DNA from 2 places in the Caballeronia sp. GAWG2-1 genome. Region 1 is predicted to be linked to the other one. Evidence: riboswitches for the same ligand, from Rfam matches in the RefSeq annotation. Region 1 holds a riboswitch; the other holds the start of a gene.

Region 1 (7,630 bases):
AGGACATGTCGATCAGCATCGACTCTTCGAACAACACGCTCGCGGGCATTGCGTCCGCGATCAACAAGGCAAGCGGTAACCCCGGCATCACGGCGGCGGTCGTCAACGGCACCGATGGCGCGCACCTCGTGCTGCGCTCGGCGTCGACGGGCCAGGCCAACGGCATTACCGTGGCGGTCACGCCGAACATGCAGTCCGACGGCACGACGCCCGACGACAACGGTTTGTCCAAACTCAACGTGGCATCGACGTTGAGCGCCGCCACGACAGACTCGAACGGCAATGCGGTTCCGGCGCAGACGGCCATCAGCTCGTCGAACTGGACGCAGACGACGGCCGGCATGGACGCCAACTTCACCATCGCGGGCACGCCTGCCAGCAGCTCGACCAATGCGGTCACGACGGCGCTGTCCGGCGTGACGCTGAATCTCACGTCGGATGCGGTCGGCACGACCCAGACCTTGACCATCGCGCAGGACACGGCCACGCAGAAGACGGCCATCGATGGCTTCGTCACCGCGTACAACAACTTCATCACGACGGCCGCGTCGCTGACTTCGTTCGACTCGACCCAGGCAGCCGGTTCGCAAGGCGGCGCGCTGCTCGGCGACTCGATGATGAACACCATTCGCAACGCCCTTTCCAGCACGATTGCCAAGGGCGTGGGTTCCGGCACGAGCCAGGTGAACCTCGCATCGATCGGCATTACGCTGCAACCGGACGGCACGCTCAAGACCGACGAAGACGCGCTGACCGCAGCATTGTCGAGCAACTCGGGCGCGGTGGCATCGCTCTTCAATTCGAGCACGGGCGTAGCCGCGCAACTGAACAACAGCCTGACCGGATTTCTCGCGACAGGCGGTATCGTCGATACGCGCACGACCGCGCTCACCGCCGATCTTTCGAGCATCACGGACCAGCAAACCGCGCTCGCTTCCTACACGGCGCAATTGACCACGACCTACAACGATCAGTTCACCGCGCTCAACACGCTGATGTCGCAGATGGCGACGCAGGGCAGCTACCTGACCGCGCTCTTCGGCGGCACCAACAGCGCGGGCGCGCTGGCAAGCAACAAGTCGTAAGGAACGATCATGAACCAGCAAGAAATGATTCAACACGCCTGGGCACTGACCGAGGCGATCGAAGCAGCGGTCAACGAAGAAAACTGGGCGCGCGCGGCCGAACTCACAGAGGCGCGCACGCCGCTCCTGATGGCCGTGGAAGCGAATCAGCCGGCTGAATCGCTCGCGACCATTCGCCGGATTCAGGCGAGCATCGAAGCAACGATGGGCCGTGCGAACGCCGCGCAAGCCATGCTGTCGACGGCGTACCGCAAGTCGATGGATCAGGCGAAAGCCGCCGGACGATATCAACAAGCCGCGCGCTTCTAAAGTTTTTCCGGCACGCGCCGATAACCTTAATAAGAACAACGAGAAGAACGCGTCAGACATGACGCGGCGCTTCGCTCTTGATGCCCGCCTCGCGCGGGCATTTTTTATTTGCGTCGCTCGAAGGCTTCAGCGGCCGAGGGTTAAGGTCAGATAAGCCGCGTACAAGATGCCATTGCCAAGCAATGCCCACAACACCACGCCATTGCCGCGCGCGTTGAAGCGCAGCCATGCCGCCGCCGCGAGCGTGATCAGCACGCCGGTCAGCACTTCCACGCGCGGCTCCCACGGCGTCAGCATGATGCCGATGCCCGGCAGCAAGGTGCCCTGAAATACCATCGCGCCTGTGATGTTGCCGAACGCGAGCGTATCTTTTCCGCGTCGCGCCCAAAGAATGCTGTTCACCTTTTCCGGCAGTTCGGTCGCAATCGGAATGATGATGAGCGAGAGCAAGAGCGGCGATATGCCAAGCGCCGCCGACACGCCTTCCACACCGTGGATGAAGCCCTTCGCCCCGCCGACGAGCAGCACGATGCCGATCAGGAACTGCAGCATGATCGACCCGATACCGTTCGGCAAACCCACGCGGGTGATGAAGAGACGCTCGGGCGCTTCCGTGCCGTGTCCGCTTTCGACAAGACTCGCCGATGCCTTGAACGTGGTGATCACGTAGATCACGTATAAGCCGACGAGGCCGACCGCGAACATCGCCCGCACCTGCCACGCATGATGCGGCACGAACATGGCGCCGGCCGCAATCAGGAACGCGACGAGAAAGAAGTTCAGGTCGCGCGTGAAGCCGCTGCGCTCGGGCATGATCCGGCCGCGCAAGCCACGCGATTTGATGACCGCGAGCGTCATCAGGAAAGTGGAAAGCGTCGCGAGCATGAGTGGCGCGCCGAGAATGGCGCCGACACCGATTTCTTCGTTAACCGAACGGCTCGCCGTGCCGCCCAGCAGCGCGATGATCGGCACGGTCGTTTCCGGCAGCGCCGTGCCGACCGCCGCGAACAGCGATCCAGTCACGCCCTCCGATATGCCGAGCCGTTCGCCGAGATGTTCGAGCGCATTGGTGAAGAGTTCCGATGCGATGAGAATGACCGCGAGCATCAACGCGAGTTCGACGAAGAGCATCGTCATGCGGCACCTCGCGGGAAACGATGCAACGCGCATGCGCGAATGAGCGCGCAGCGAGACAGGGATTTTTGTAGTTGTGGGGACACGATGATTCCACGGTCGGACGTTCAGCGAACCACGATGCGCCATGCGCCGTCCGACCAAGAACGACAAAGCGCATCGATGGTCTCGCCAAACCGCCGGATGCGACAGCACCGACCGGTCGAACGCGCCACGGCAGCAAGGCCGAGGATGTTGACGCGTTCTCCTTCGCTGATGGAAGGAAGGCTACTCCCCAAAGACCGGGGCAGTGTAGCCTGAGCCGCCCGGTTCGGCAACCCGCACGGCGCGTTCGAGGCATAAGCGTATGCGCAACGATTCGTTGTCGAGCGGCGAGCGCTTCGCTAACCTAGCCGCGCGGATGCGCTACTTGCTCGCCACACGCGCACAGGGTAAAACCAGCCACAAGAACAATCGTAATGTGACCAGCCGGGTCACGGGAGATCTCATGCGCAACACACTTTTCGCTGCCGCCATCGCCGCGACGTTCGCCGTCGCGCCGCTTATCGCAATGGCCAAGCCGCTCACCATCTGCACAGAATCGAGCCCGGACGGCTTCGATGTCGTGCAGTTCAATTCGCTCGTCACGACCAACGCGTCGGCGGATGTCATCTTCAACACGCTCGTGTCATACGACGAGGCCGCGAAGAAAGTCGCGCCCGCGCTCGCCGAGAAGTGGGAGCTCAGCAGCGACGGTCTCACCTACACGTTCCATCTGCGTCCGAACGTGCAGTTCCAGACCACCGACTACTTCAAGCCAACGCGTCCGCTCAATGCCGACGATGTCGTCTTCACCTTCGAGCGCATGTTGTCGGACAGCAACCCCTGGCACAAGATCGCGGGCGCGAGCGGCTTTCCGCATGCGCAATCGATGGGTCTCGTGAAGCTCATCAAGGCCGTGACCAAGGTCGATGACAAAACGGTGAAGTTCGAACTCAACGAGCAGAACGCGACCTTCGTGCCGATCCTCACGATGGGCTTCGCATCGATCTACTCGGCGGAATATGCGGACAAGCTGCTGAAAGCGAACCAGCAAGTCGATCTGAACAGCAAGCCTGTCGGCACCGGTCCGTTCGTGCTCAAGAGTTATACGAAAGACGCGGTGATCCGTTATGACGTGAATCAGAGCTACTGGGGGCCGAAGCCTAAAATCGATCGCCTGATTTATGCCATCACGCCGGACGCCGCCGTGCGCGCGCAGAAGATCAAGGCGGGCGAATGTCAGATCGCGTTGTCGCCGAAGCCGCAGGACGTGCTCGACGCGAAGAAGGACAAGTCGCTGAAGGTTAGCGAGACGCCCGCATTCATGACCGCGTTCGTCGCGCTGAACACGCAGAAGAAGCCGCTCGATAACCCGAAGGTGCGGCAGGCGTTGAACATGGCGTTCGACCGCACCACCTATACGAAGACGGTGTTCGAAAACACGGGAACGCCCGCTGTGAACCCGTATCCGCCGAACACGTGGAGCTATGACAAGAACATCGCGGCGTACAAGTATTCGCCCGATGCCGCGAAGAAACTGCTCGCGGATGCAGGCTTGCCCAATGGCTTCGAAACGACCATCTGGGTGCGTCCGAACGGCAGTGTGCTGAACCCGAATCCGAAAGCTGGCGCCGAACTGCTGCAGGCGGATCTCGCGAAGATCGGCGTGAAGGCGCAGGTGAAGATTATCGAGTGGGGCGAACTCATCAAGGAAGCCAAGCAGGGCCAGCACGACATGCTCTTCATGGGCTGGGCCGGCGATAACGGCGATCCGGACAACTACCTCTCGCCGCTTTTCAGTTGCAATGCGGTGAAGTCGGGCATCAACTTCGCGCGCTTCTGCGACCCGCAACTCGATAAGCTCATCGCGGATGGCAAGGTCACCTCCGACGTCGCGAAACGCACGAAGGCTTATGTGGACGCGCAGAAGATCATCCACGATCAGGCGCTGTGGATTCCGCTCGTTTATCCGACTGCGGCGGCAATCACGCGTGCCAACGTCAGCGGCTATAACGTGAGTCCGTTCGGGCGGCAGAACTTCGGGGCTGTGTTGGTGCAGTAACGAGTTCTAAGCGGGCGAGTACCGGATCACCCCGTCCTCGCCCGTCTCGCGCGTAAGCGTGCCATCCAGCCACAACAAGTTCAGATGCGCGAGCGCTTCGCCAAGTGCGAAGGTCATCTGATGGATATCGAGCTTGCGCTTGAACATGATCGGCACGATATCTCCCGCGCTGCACGGACGCTGCGTGCACGCCTCGACCACTTCCGCAAGCCGCGCGCGATGATGGTCCCGCAACTGACCGATACGCGTGAGCACGCCGCGAAACGGCTTGCCATGCGAAGGCAAGGCGAGCACATCGGCGGGCATGTGTTCGTAGCGTCCCAACGATTCGAGATATAGCGCAAGCGGATTGCCTTCTGGCTCGATAGCGAACACGGACACGTTCGTCGAGATGCGTGGCAAAACCATATCGCCGGAAATGAGCAGCTTGTCCGCCGCGCAATACAGCGCACTATGTTCGGGCGAATGACCGTAGCCCGAAATGATTTGCCATTCGCGTCCGCCAATCGCGATGCGGTCGCCATCGCGGATACGGCGGAACTCGGCGGGGATGGAAGGCACGAGCGTCGGGTAATAGCTGTCGCGCTTTCTCAATGCATCGAGCGATGCCTCGTCCGTTAGACCATGCGCCGCGAAGTGCTTCGCCGCGCGCTCGCCGCCCGCGTTCGAGCCATCGCCCGCGGCCATCACGCGGCCCATTGCATACTCGCCGAGCGCAATCCAGAGACGCACGTTCCAGCGTGCCTTGTCGCCACCCTTGCAGATCCAGTCGGCAAGACCGAGATGATCCGGATGGCAATGCGTGACGATCACGCGCAGCACAGGCAAGCCGTCGAGCGCGCTGTCGAACACGCTTTCCCAGTTCGCGCGAATATTTTCGTTCGAGATGCCGCAATCGATGATGGTCCAACCCTGCACGCCATCGATCTCATCGCGCAATAGCCACAGATTGATGTGATCGAGCGCGAACGGCAAAGGCATGCGCAGCCAGTAAAGGCCAGGCGCGACTTCCTTCACGCGCCCCGCTTCGGGCAATTCGTCGGCAAAAACATAATCGAGTTGATGTTCGAGTGCGTTCATTCTTTTGCGCCTCTGAAGTGTGCATGAATGCGGGTTCAAGCCACGTTGCAATTTCGCCAGGTTGACGATAACGTAAACCTCATTCTAACGTCGCATGTGTGATCACGTGCTCCGGCGCCGGCAATGACTCAAGCCATTCACTACACCATCAGCGAACTGGCGCGCGAGTTCGACATCACGTCGCGCGCCATTCGCTTCTACGAAGACCACGGTCTACTCGCGCCCGAGCGCGAAGGCGCGAACGGCCTGCGGCGTGTGTATTCGTCACGCGATCGCACGCGCCTGAAACTCACGCTACGCGGCAAGCGGCTCGGCTTTACGTTGTCGGAGATTCGCACGCTGCTGGACTTGTACGACTCGCCCACGGGCGGCACGCGGCAGTTGCAGGCTTTTGTCGATACCATCGCGGCGCATCGCGAAGTGCTCGAGCGGCAACTCGTCGATCTCACCACGACACTCGCCGAACTCGAAACATACGAGAAGCAAGGCCGCGCGCTCCTTGCCGCTGGCGTCGAAAAGCGCGCCCGCAGAGCCAAAGCCGCATGATGGCCAACGAGACGCCCAGCCGACATGAATCACTTCCCCAAGCTGCTCTCGTCGCAAATAGGTTTCGATGTCGCGCAGACGATACTCGAAGGCTTCGATCGCCATTACCGCGTCTTTCGCGAAGCGGCAGTCGAGGCGAAGCATCTGTTCGAGGAAGGCAACTGGCAAGCGCTCGCGCAACGCGCACGCGACCGCATCGCGTCTTATGACGATCGCGTCGCGGAATGCGTGACGTCGCTGGAAGACGAGTACGAAGCCGAGACCATCGACGATGAAATCTGGCAGCAGATCAAGCTGCACTTCATCGGCTTGTTGACGACGCATCGGCAGCCGGAATGCGCGGAGACGTTCTTCAACTCGGTGTGCTGCAAGATCCTGCATCGCTCGTATTTCAACAACGATTTCATCTTCGTGCGGCCCGCCATTTCGACGGAATACATCGAGAACGACGAGCCCGCCGCCAAGCCGACGTATCGCGCGTATTACCCCGAGAAAGACGGGCTGCAGGCCACGCTCGAACGCATCGTCACGAACTTTCAGCTGGAGCCTTCGTTCGAGGATTTGCCGCGCGACGTGCATTGCGTGGTGGATGCAATCGAAGAGGCCTTTGGCCAACTCACGCCCGCGCCGAACTTTCAGATTCACGTGCTCTCGTCGCTGTTCTTTCGCAACAAGGCGGCATATGTCGTCGGGCGCATCATCAATGGCGATGCCTTACTTCCGTTCGCGGTTGCCATCCGTCACACGCAGCCGCACTTGCTGGCGCTCGACACCGTGCTTTTGAACCGGGAGCAGTTGCTCGTCATCTTCAGCTTCTCGCATTCGTACTTTCTCGTCGACATGGAAGTGCCGTCCGCGTATGTGCAGTTCTTGCGCAGCATCATGCCGGGCAAGCCGAAGGCCGAAATCTATACCTCGGTGGGCTTGCAGAAGCAGGGCAAGAATCTGTTCTATCGCGACCTGCTGCATCATCTGAAACATTCGAGCGATCGCTTCATCGTGGCGCCCGGCATCAAGGGGCTCGTGATGATCGTGTTCACGCTGCCTTCGTTTCCTTACGTGTTCAAGCTCATAAAGGACGCGTTTCCGCCGCCGAAGGAAACCACGCGCGAGAAGATTCAGGGCAAGTATCAACTCGTCAAGCGTCACGACCGCGTGGGCCGCATGGCCGACACGCTCGAATATTCGAGCGTCGCGCTGCCGCTTGCGCGCCTCGACGATGCGTTGATCCGCGAACTTGAAAAAGAAGCGCCTTCGATGATCGAATACGAAGGCGACAAGCTCGTCATCAAGCACGTGTATATCGAACGGCGCATGGTGCCACTCAATCTCTTTCTGCAAGGCGGCAGCGACGCGGACGTCGATCACGGCATCCGCGAATATGGCGACGCAA
Region 2 (7,630 bases), on a different contig from region 1:
TTGGTTCCGACGAAGACATGGCGCGCACGCGGGCGGCCGGGTTCGACGCACATTTGGTCAAGCCGGTGGATTTGCCTGAGCTGGAGCGCGTGTTGGCGATGGCGGGGAAGTGAAGGTGTGCGGGCGGTTGGCGTTGGGCATCCTGCGGGCCTATGCCAAGCGTTGAGCCGTCGGCGTCAAGTCGCGACCGCCTGCGCCGCCTCGCGGACCACTTTTTCCGCTGATCCACGCGCTTTAGACAAGCGCAACGTGCGCGCTCAATCAATCGGCGCGACAATGCGTCATCGCTGACCCGCGCGCACTCATCGCCATGACTTCTTTCGCAACGCTTACGAATCTCTGGCAACTCGCCGGCCTTCCCGACGATGCCCTCCACCTCGTCGATCTACCCGGACACGACCCGGTGTTTCCGTCATCGTTCGCCGTGGGCGAAGCGGCGCAATCGACCATCGCGGCGGCAGCGCTCGCGGCCTCCGAGCTGGCTCATGCGCGCGGCGTCGACCGCCAGCGCGTGAGCGTCGACATGACGCACGCGGCCGTCGAATGCACCGACTGGTTCACGGTCGATGGCGCCGAACCCGAGACCTGGGGCGAGTTCTCGGGCCTCTACCGCACGGCCGATGGCTACGTGCGCATACACGCAAACTTCGAGCATCATCAGGATGGCGCGTTGCGCGTGCTGGGTCTCGACCCGCACAGCGCCACGCGCGCCGATGCCGAACGCGCGCTGCTCGAATGGCGCGCGAACGATTACGAAACCGCGTGCGCCGAACGCGGCCTCGTCGTGACGATGCTGCGCAGCTTCGAAGAATGGGATGCGACGCCGCAAGCCAAAGCCATCGCCGCGCAGCCGTTGCTGAAAATCACGCGTATCGGCGACGCCGCGCCTCTCGCGCTGCCCGCGCTCGACAATGACGCGCGCCCGCTGACCGATATCCGCGTGCTGGACGTCACGCGCATCCTTGCCGGTCCCACGGGCGGTCGAGCGCTCGCCTCGTTCGGCGCGGACGTGATGCTCGTGAATTCGCCGCATCTGCCGAACATTCCCGCTATCGCCGAGACGAGTCGCGGCAAGCGCTCCGCGCATCTCGACCTGCACACGGAGGACGGTCGCGCGACGCTGTGGCGGCTGATCGATGACGCGCATGTCTTCTCGCAAGGCTATCGGCCGGGCGGGATCGCCGAGCTTGGCTTCGGGCCCGAGGCGCTGGTGGCGCGGCGGCCGGGCATCGTGTACGTGTCCTTGTCGGCTTATGGCACGGAAGGTCCGTGGGCGGATCGGCGTGGCTTCGATTCGCTCGTGCAGACCGCGATAGGCTTCAACGCCGCCGAAGGCGAAGCGCAGGGCGATGGCAAACCGCGAGCGCTGCCCATGCAGATGCTCGACATGGCGAGCGGCTTTCTGATGGCATTCGGCGCGGCCGCCGCGCTATGGAAGCAACAAACGGAAGGCGGTAGCTGGCACGTGGAGGTTTCGCTCGCACAGACGGGACACTGGCTGCGCGGGCTTGGACGTATCGACGGAGGGTTGAAGACGGCGCGGCCGGACATCGCCGCATACACCGAGGAAAGCAAATCGGGTTTCGGCATGCTGCGCGCGGTCACGCCGAGCGCGCGCTTCGAGCGCACGCCGGCGGGTTACGCGAGGCCATCGGTGCCGCCGGGAACGGATGAGGCGAAGTGGTGAGTTCGTGGCTTGGGCGGCGCTTTCTAACGCGACACGCAGAACTTCGCATCAACTCAAGTAACCCAGATGCTCCGCAAGGATCACGCTGCCCACGCCGATGAGAATCAGCCCGCCCAAGATCTCCGCGCGCTTGCCGATAGTCGCGCCGACCAGCCGTCCGACCATCACGCCGATGGTCACCATGAGCATGGTTGCGAAGCCGATGGTCGCGGCGGTCGAGAAGATATCGACGTCGATGAACGCGAGGCCCGCGCCGACCGCCATCGCGTCGATGCTGGTGGCAAAGCCCGTGACGGCGAGCACCCAGAAGGAATGTGAATTGGGCTTCTCTTCTTCGTGAGCCGATTTGCTTAAGCCTTCGCGGATCATGCGCGCGCCGAGCACGAAAAGCAGGCCGAAAGCGATCCAGTGGTCCCACGCGGTGACGTATTGCGCGGCGGCGCGGCCGAGCGCCCAGCCGGCGAGCGGTGTGAGCGCCTCGATTACGCCGAAGATGACTCCCGCCTTGAGCGCCTCGCCGATGCGCGGTTTATGCAGGCTCGCGCCTTTGCCCACGGCGGCGGCGAAGGCGTCGGTGGACATGGCGAAAGCAAGGAATACGGTGGAAGCGAGGTTCATCGAGTAGCGCTCTGGTCTGGTCGGGCAAGCACAAGGACAGAAGGCGCGCCCGACCGGAAGCGCATTCTGTCGATGGTCTTGCCAACCTGTGACGGCTGCCCATGCCACGGTCGAAAGACCGAGCGTGTTGACATGGACGCTTTCCCGGGCGGGAAAGCCGGCTACTCCCCAACGAAGAAATGCGAGCTTAACACGACAGATCACCCGATCCGGACCATTGGGTTAAAGTGGGTTGCAACGCCGCATCCCTAACGCTCAGGAGGCACCATGGAGGCAGAACACATCACCCAGTCAGAAGCCCGCGCGGCCGTCGAGCGTCTTTACGCCGCCTTCGCGCAAAAGGACGTGAACCTGCTGCGCCAAGCCGTGACGTCGGACTGGGAATATCTGCCTGAGCCGGCCGGCTTCAAAGCCGGTCCCGACCAGATGATTCCCATCTTCGCGGAGATGGCGGCTGCGCTGCCTGACATGCGCATCGAGATTCTAGACATGCTCACGCAGGACAATCGCGTCGGCGTGCGCGCGGAAGTGAGCGGTACGCAGTCCGGTCCGTTGATGGGCATCGCGGCGACATCGAAGCCGGTTCGATTTGCCATTCACTCGTTCCATGAGATACGCGATGACCGTGTGTCGAAGACGTGGCATCTGGAAGACTGGTTGAGCGTGTTTCGGCAAATTGGCGAAGTGCCGCGCGGTATTGGATCGGATGCGTAATTCGAGAACGCGCGAAGTCGATTGAAACGAGAAAAGTCTGAAGCGTACGTCGTTTATCTTTCTTTCCAACACGTCGTGGGCGGCGCGTCGCGAATTTTCAATTTTCAAATGCGCCGCGCATTGCCCGCTGACTATTCAGCTTTAATTTTTCCGACCAAATAAATCTCGCAACACGCTTCCTTCTGAAGCCTGAATCGCTGTCGCCATTAAGATTACATCCTCCGCTCTTCGATTATCTCGCAAAGATAAGCGCGGCTCGTGAAAGTGACGCGATTAAGTCTTGATTATCCCGTCTGTCACCGTCTATATTTCTCGACGCACCGCGCCATTTCCATCGGCAAAAGACGCGGCCCCGCTTGCGCTTCGCGTTATCAGCATCGCGCTATTCACCTGTCTTCGCGTCCGCGAATGAATTTAATTTTCCGCGACATAAGCGAGCACACGTCATCGGCTTGTTTTGGATTATGCAAATCGCTCATCGCTTAATTAGTTTTTGCAGAAACACAAAACCGGTTTTGCCTGCGATCTTTTCAGCAAGTCTGTTATTAACCGCTTGCGGTGGTTCGGACAGCGCTAACGTGCCATCGAGCGTCGATAATTCACGCTATCGTCATCACGCCGCGTCCGCCGCCATAAATCCCGTCGCCAGCGATTTATTCTACGGAATGAACGGTCACAACAGTTATGGCGATGTCTATTATCTCGCTGGCGCCGCTAGACAATTAGCGCAGCTTCAGGATCTCGGCATCAAACTGTATCGCAACGAGGTGTATAGCAAATCAACCGCCATGCGTCTCGCCAATGTAGCCAACGCGCTGGCCGCCGGTGGGGTGACGGTGTACCCGGTGATCTTGATGGGCATCGATTTTGCCGATGAAGACTCCGCGTATCAATCGGCCTATGCGCTCGCGCGCGACGTCGTGAGTGTGCAGCGTTACGCCTACTACGAAGTGACCAACGAACTCGGCTCGGCAACGGTCGCCGGATGGGTGGACGGCGTGCGGCCCACGGACTTCGACAACCAAAAGTTCCAGATTGCGCGTGGCGTCATCCGAGGCATGATCGCCGGCATCAAGTCGATGGACCCGTCGGGCAAGATCGTCATGGGCGGCAATGCGTGGATGCAGTACGGCTTCGTGACGATGCTCGCGAACGGCACACAGCCGGACGGTTCGGGCGGGCATCCCATCGTGACGTGGGACATCACGGCATGGCACTGGTACTCCGACCAGGGCAACATCGAGCACGCGTGCGGCGGCACGGGTTGCTACAACGTCATCGGCGCGCTTGCCCGGTTCGGCAAGCCGGTATGGATCAATGAAATGGGCGTGCGGCCCGACTTCGGCACCGATCAGCAAGCGGCCGCCTTCCTTGCCAACGACATGCTCGGCGGCCTGAGAGCGATCGCGGTGCGCTACGACATCGAATCCTTGCAGATCTACCAGCTCTACGACGATCCGCCTGGCGGCGAAGGACCTTACGGTGTGATCCTCGACGACGGCCAGACGCCCAAGCCCGCCTACGCCGCCGTGAAGCAATTCATCGCCACCAATCCGCGTCCATGACAAGCATCACCGCAAACCGAACACGCCCACGCCGTTGCGCGTCCCCACATAGACCTTGCCGTTCGCGATCATCGGCGTAATGAACTTGTTGCCCTGCCCGAACTGATCGCGCGCGCCCGCCGCCTGATTGCTGTTGTAAAGCTCGCGCGCGAGATTGCTGGCGTCGTAGGCGTGCAGCACGGCGATGGTGCCATTCTCCACCGCCCACACGATGCCGTTCGCCGCGCCGTTCGCAGACACGCTCGGCGTGGCGCCCGGCGAGCCGAAACTGTTCGCGGTCTGGCTCGTCGGCGTCGTGGACAAGGCGGCGTTCGCGATGCCGAACGCCTTGATGCTGTCGCCAATCGAGCCGAAATAAACGGTGTTGTTGAAGTACGCGGGCATGGCGAACATCGGGCCGCGAATCTGCCCGACGATCTCCTGATAGATGTGATCCGCATTCGAATCGAACTTACCCATCGCGTCGCGATTGACCACGTAGATCGTCGATGTCTTGCCCGCGCCGAGCGCGAGATGATGCGTCGTGCCGCCCGCATCGACGAGATCGGGCAATACGAGCGCGCCGCCCGAACCCAGATCTTCATCGGCTGCCGATTCGTTCACCGTGTTCGACGGCTGGAAATAATCGGTGACGGCGAGGGCGGGCGAAGTCCCGAGTTTCAGAAAGCCGTTGCCGAAATTGCCATGAATCGGCATGCCGTTGCCGTCGAGCGTGGCGTCGAAAGTGCCGTTGGCATCGAGGAAATAGATTGACGTGCCGTCCGACGCGAGGCCCGCGCCGCTCATCCAGATCGCGCCCATCTGGCCGTTCGGCGTGAGATTGAGCACGTTTGCCTGCTGCAGCGTGCTGGCGTTATAGCCGATCACCCAACCGGTGTACGGCATGATGTCGCAATGCGATGTCCACGCGGTATAGACCACGCCGTTTTGCAGCAACAGCGAAGCGCGCTCGGCGTACTGGCCGGGATCGAAGCTCACGCGGCCATTCGCGCTGCCCGCGCCCGTGCCGGGATACGACGCGGCAATTTCGGTCGGACCGTTGAAAAGTTCCGCACCTGTCGTGATGTCGAGCGCGTGAATGCGCTGGTGATACTTGCCCGACGTGTCTTTCGACATGCCGACCACGTAGATCGCGCCATTCGGGCCGCGCGTGCGGTCGATGACCGGCGTCGCCGTAATGCCGATAGTCGGCGTGATCTGGCCGCAGCCATGGTCGTCGCTCGGTGTTTCGCCTGCGCCTAACGTCGACGATTTCCACAGGATCGCGCCGGTGTCGGCGTCGAACGCGTAGACACTGGCGTTTTCGGTGGCGACGTAGAGCACGTTGTGCGTGCCGCCCGCGATTGCCACGCTCGTCAGGAAGAGCGGTTCCGCGTCCACGGGTCCGTCCGCCGCAAGCACGTTGAGCTTGCCGAAGGTCGTCGAATTGACGTTCGCGGGCGTGAGCTTCGTTTCCGCGAGTTGCTGGCCCGTGCGGCCGATGTCGTTGTGATAGGTCGCAACGTCCATCGGATGGGCGACAGGGGCAACGACGGTGCCCCCGCCCGCTCCGCCCGAAGACCCCGAAGACCCCGAAGCGCCGGATGCGTCCGATGCGCCTGAAGGGCTCGAAGCGCCCGCGGGACTCGACGCGCCTGACGGAGTCGACGCCGCTGACGGACTTGAAGCCGTCGAAGGATTCGACGCCGGCGCGCTGCTGCCTGCCGCCGGAGTCGAACTGGAACCGCCTCCCCCGCTGCATCCGCCAATGATGGCCGACACGATTACTGCGCTACACAGCCACGGCAACGCGCCGGCACGGCTCGAGCGATCCCCTTTCATACATCCTCCCTTCTGGAAGAACGGCGTAATCAGTCGGTTTTGCCCTGCATTGGAGCAATTTGGATTCCACTTCCATCACATGCGGCCTATGCCCTTCAGCTTGCACGCAAACCACACTTTTGGAAATATCGAAAGCAACTTGTTGCACTGCGTCATAACATGCTAATATAGGGTTATTACCTAGTTAGTTACCCTAGGTCGTTCATTTTCAAGGGAGTTTAGTCATGGCCGTCATCGCCGTTACCTCAAGTTCGTTTGTTTTCGCCATTGCCAAGACCGTGCGCGCCGCTTTTCTGGACGCGCTCAAGACACGCGCGAAAGTCAGCAAGCTCATGGCCGATGCCTATCGGCGCGCGGCTTGAGTCGCTCTACTCGCGGCGGCGATCATGCTGTCGCGCAGGTTGAAAAAGGAACGGCGGGCAATTGCCCGCCGTTCCTTTTTTTCGCTTACCGTTTGCGTTACTGCAGCGTGTAGGCAATCACGTAGTCGCCGGCTTTCGTGCCGAGCGAACCGTGGCCGCCAGCCGTGACCAGCACGTATTGCTTGCCGCTGGCATCGGCGTAACTCATCGGCGTCGCCTGGCCGCCCGCGGGCAGACGCGCTTCCCACAGTTTGTGGCCATCGCGCACGTCGTAGGCGCGCACGTACTGGTCGAGCGTACCGGTGAGGAACGCCACGCCGCCTGCCGTGACCATCGTTCCGCCGAGGCTTGGCACGCCGAGCGGCATCGGAATGGGCAGCGGCGCGCTATCGCGGATCGTGCCGTTCTTGTGCTGCCACGCAATCCCGCCCGTGCGCAGATCCACGCCCGCCACGTAACCCCACGGCGGCGCCTGACACGGAATGCCGAGCGGCGAAAGAAACGCGCTGATTTCATAAGCGAACGGCGTGCCGCGCGCCTGCTTGATACCGCTCGTCTCGCTGCCCTTCTTTTCCCCTTGCTGCGCGTCGAGCTTCTCGCGCGGAATCAGTTTCGACACGAACGCCATGTAGTCCGGATTCGCGATGAGGATCTGCCGCACCGGATCGACCGACACGCCGCCCCAGTCGAACACGCCGAAGTTACCCGGAAACACGAGCGTGCCCTGCTCGGACGGCGGCGTGAACGGGCCTTCGTAACGCAGACTCTTGAACTTGATACGGCACCAGAGCTGATCGAACGGCGTCGTGCCCCACATGTCGGCCTCGCGCACGCGCGGCGGATTGAAGTTGAGCGCGGAAACC

Evidence for each region. Region 1 has a riboswitch for manganese ahead of NCR98_RS00785 (sodium:calcium antiporter). Riboswitches for the same ligand answer to the same signal wherever they lie in the genome.
Region 2: it holds a riboswitch for manganese, as region 1 does, so the genes downstream of both, mntP (manganese efflux pump MntP) here and NCR98_RS00785 (sodium:calcium antiporter) in region 1, are expected to answer to the same signal.

The regions. Positions count from the first base shown of each region.
Region 1 covers NZ_JALQDD010000002.1:83,379-91,008, reverse strand. Annotated here, with positions in the region: gene fliD (flagellar filament capping protein FliD) at 1-1,085, shown strand, start outside; gene NCR98_RS00790 (flagellar protein FliT) at 1,095-1,394, shown strand; gene NCR98_RS00785 (sodium:calcium antiporter) at 1,521-2,531, opposite strand; yybP-ykoY riboswitch at 2,663-2,816, opposite strand; gene NCR98_RS00780 (ABC transporter substrate-binding protein) at 3,016-4,611, shown strand; gene NCR98_RS00775 (MBL fold metallo-hydrolase) at 4,618-5,691, opposite strand; gene NCR98_RS00770 (MerR family transcriptional regulator) at 5,815-6,237, shown strand; gene aceK (bifunctional isocitrate dehydrogenase kinase/phosphatase) at 6,262-7,630, shown strand, end outside.
Region 2 covers NZ_JALQDD010000040.1:494,137-501,766, reverse strand. Annotated here, with positions in the region: gene NCR98_RS29265 (hybrid sensor histidine kinase/response regulator) at 1-113, shown strand, start outside; gene NCR98_RS29260 (CoA transferase) at 311-1,687, shown strand; gene mntP (manganese efflux pump MntP) at 1,736-2,305, opposite strand; yybP-ykoY riboswitch at 2,320-2,487, opposite strand; gene NCR98_RS29250 (ester cyclase) at 2,573-3,019, shown strand; gene NCR98_RS29245 (glycoside hydrolase family protein) at 3,685-4,584, shown strand; gene NCR98_RS29240 (PQQ-binding-like beta-propeller repeat protein) at 4,591-6,093, opposite strand; gene NCR98_RS29235 (hypothetical protein) at 6,630-6,767, shown strand; gene NCR98_RS29230 (glucose/quinate/shikimate family membrane-bound PQQ-dependent dehydrogenase) at 6,865-7,630, opposite strand, start outside.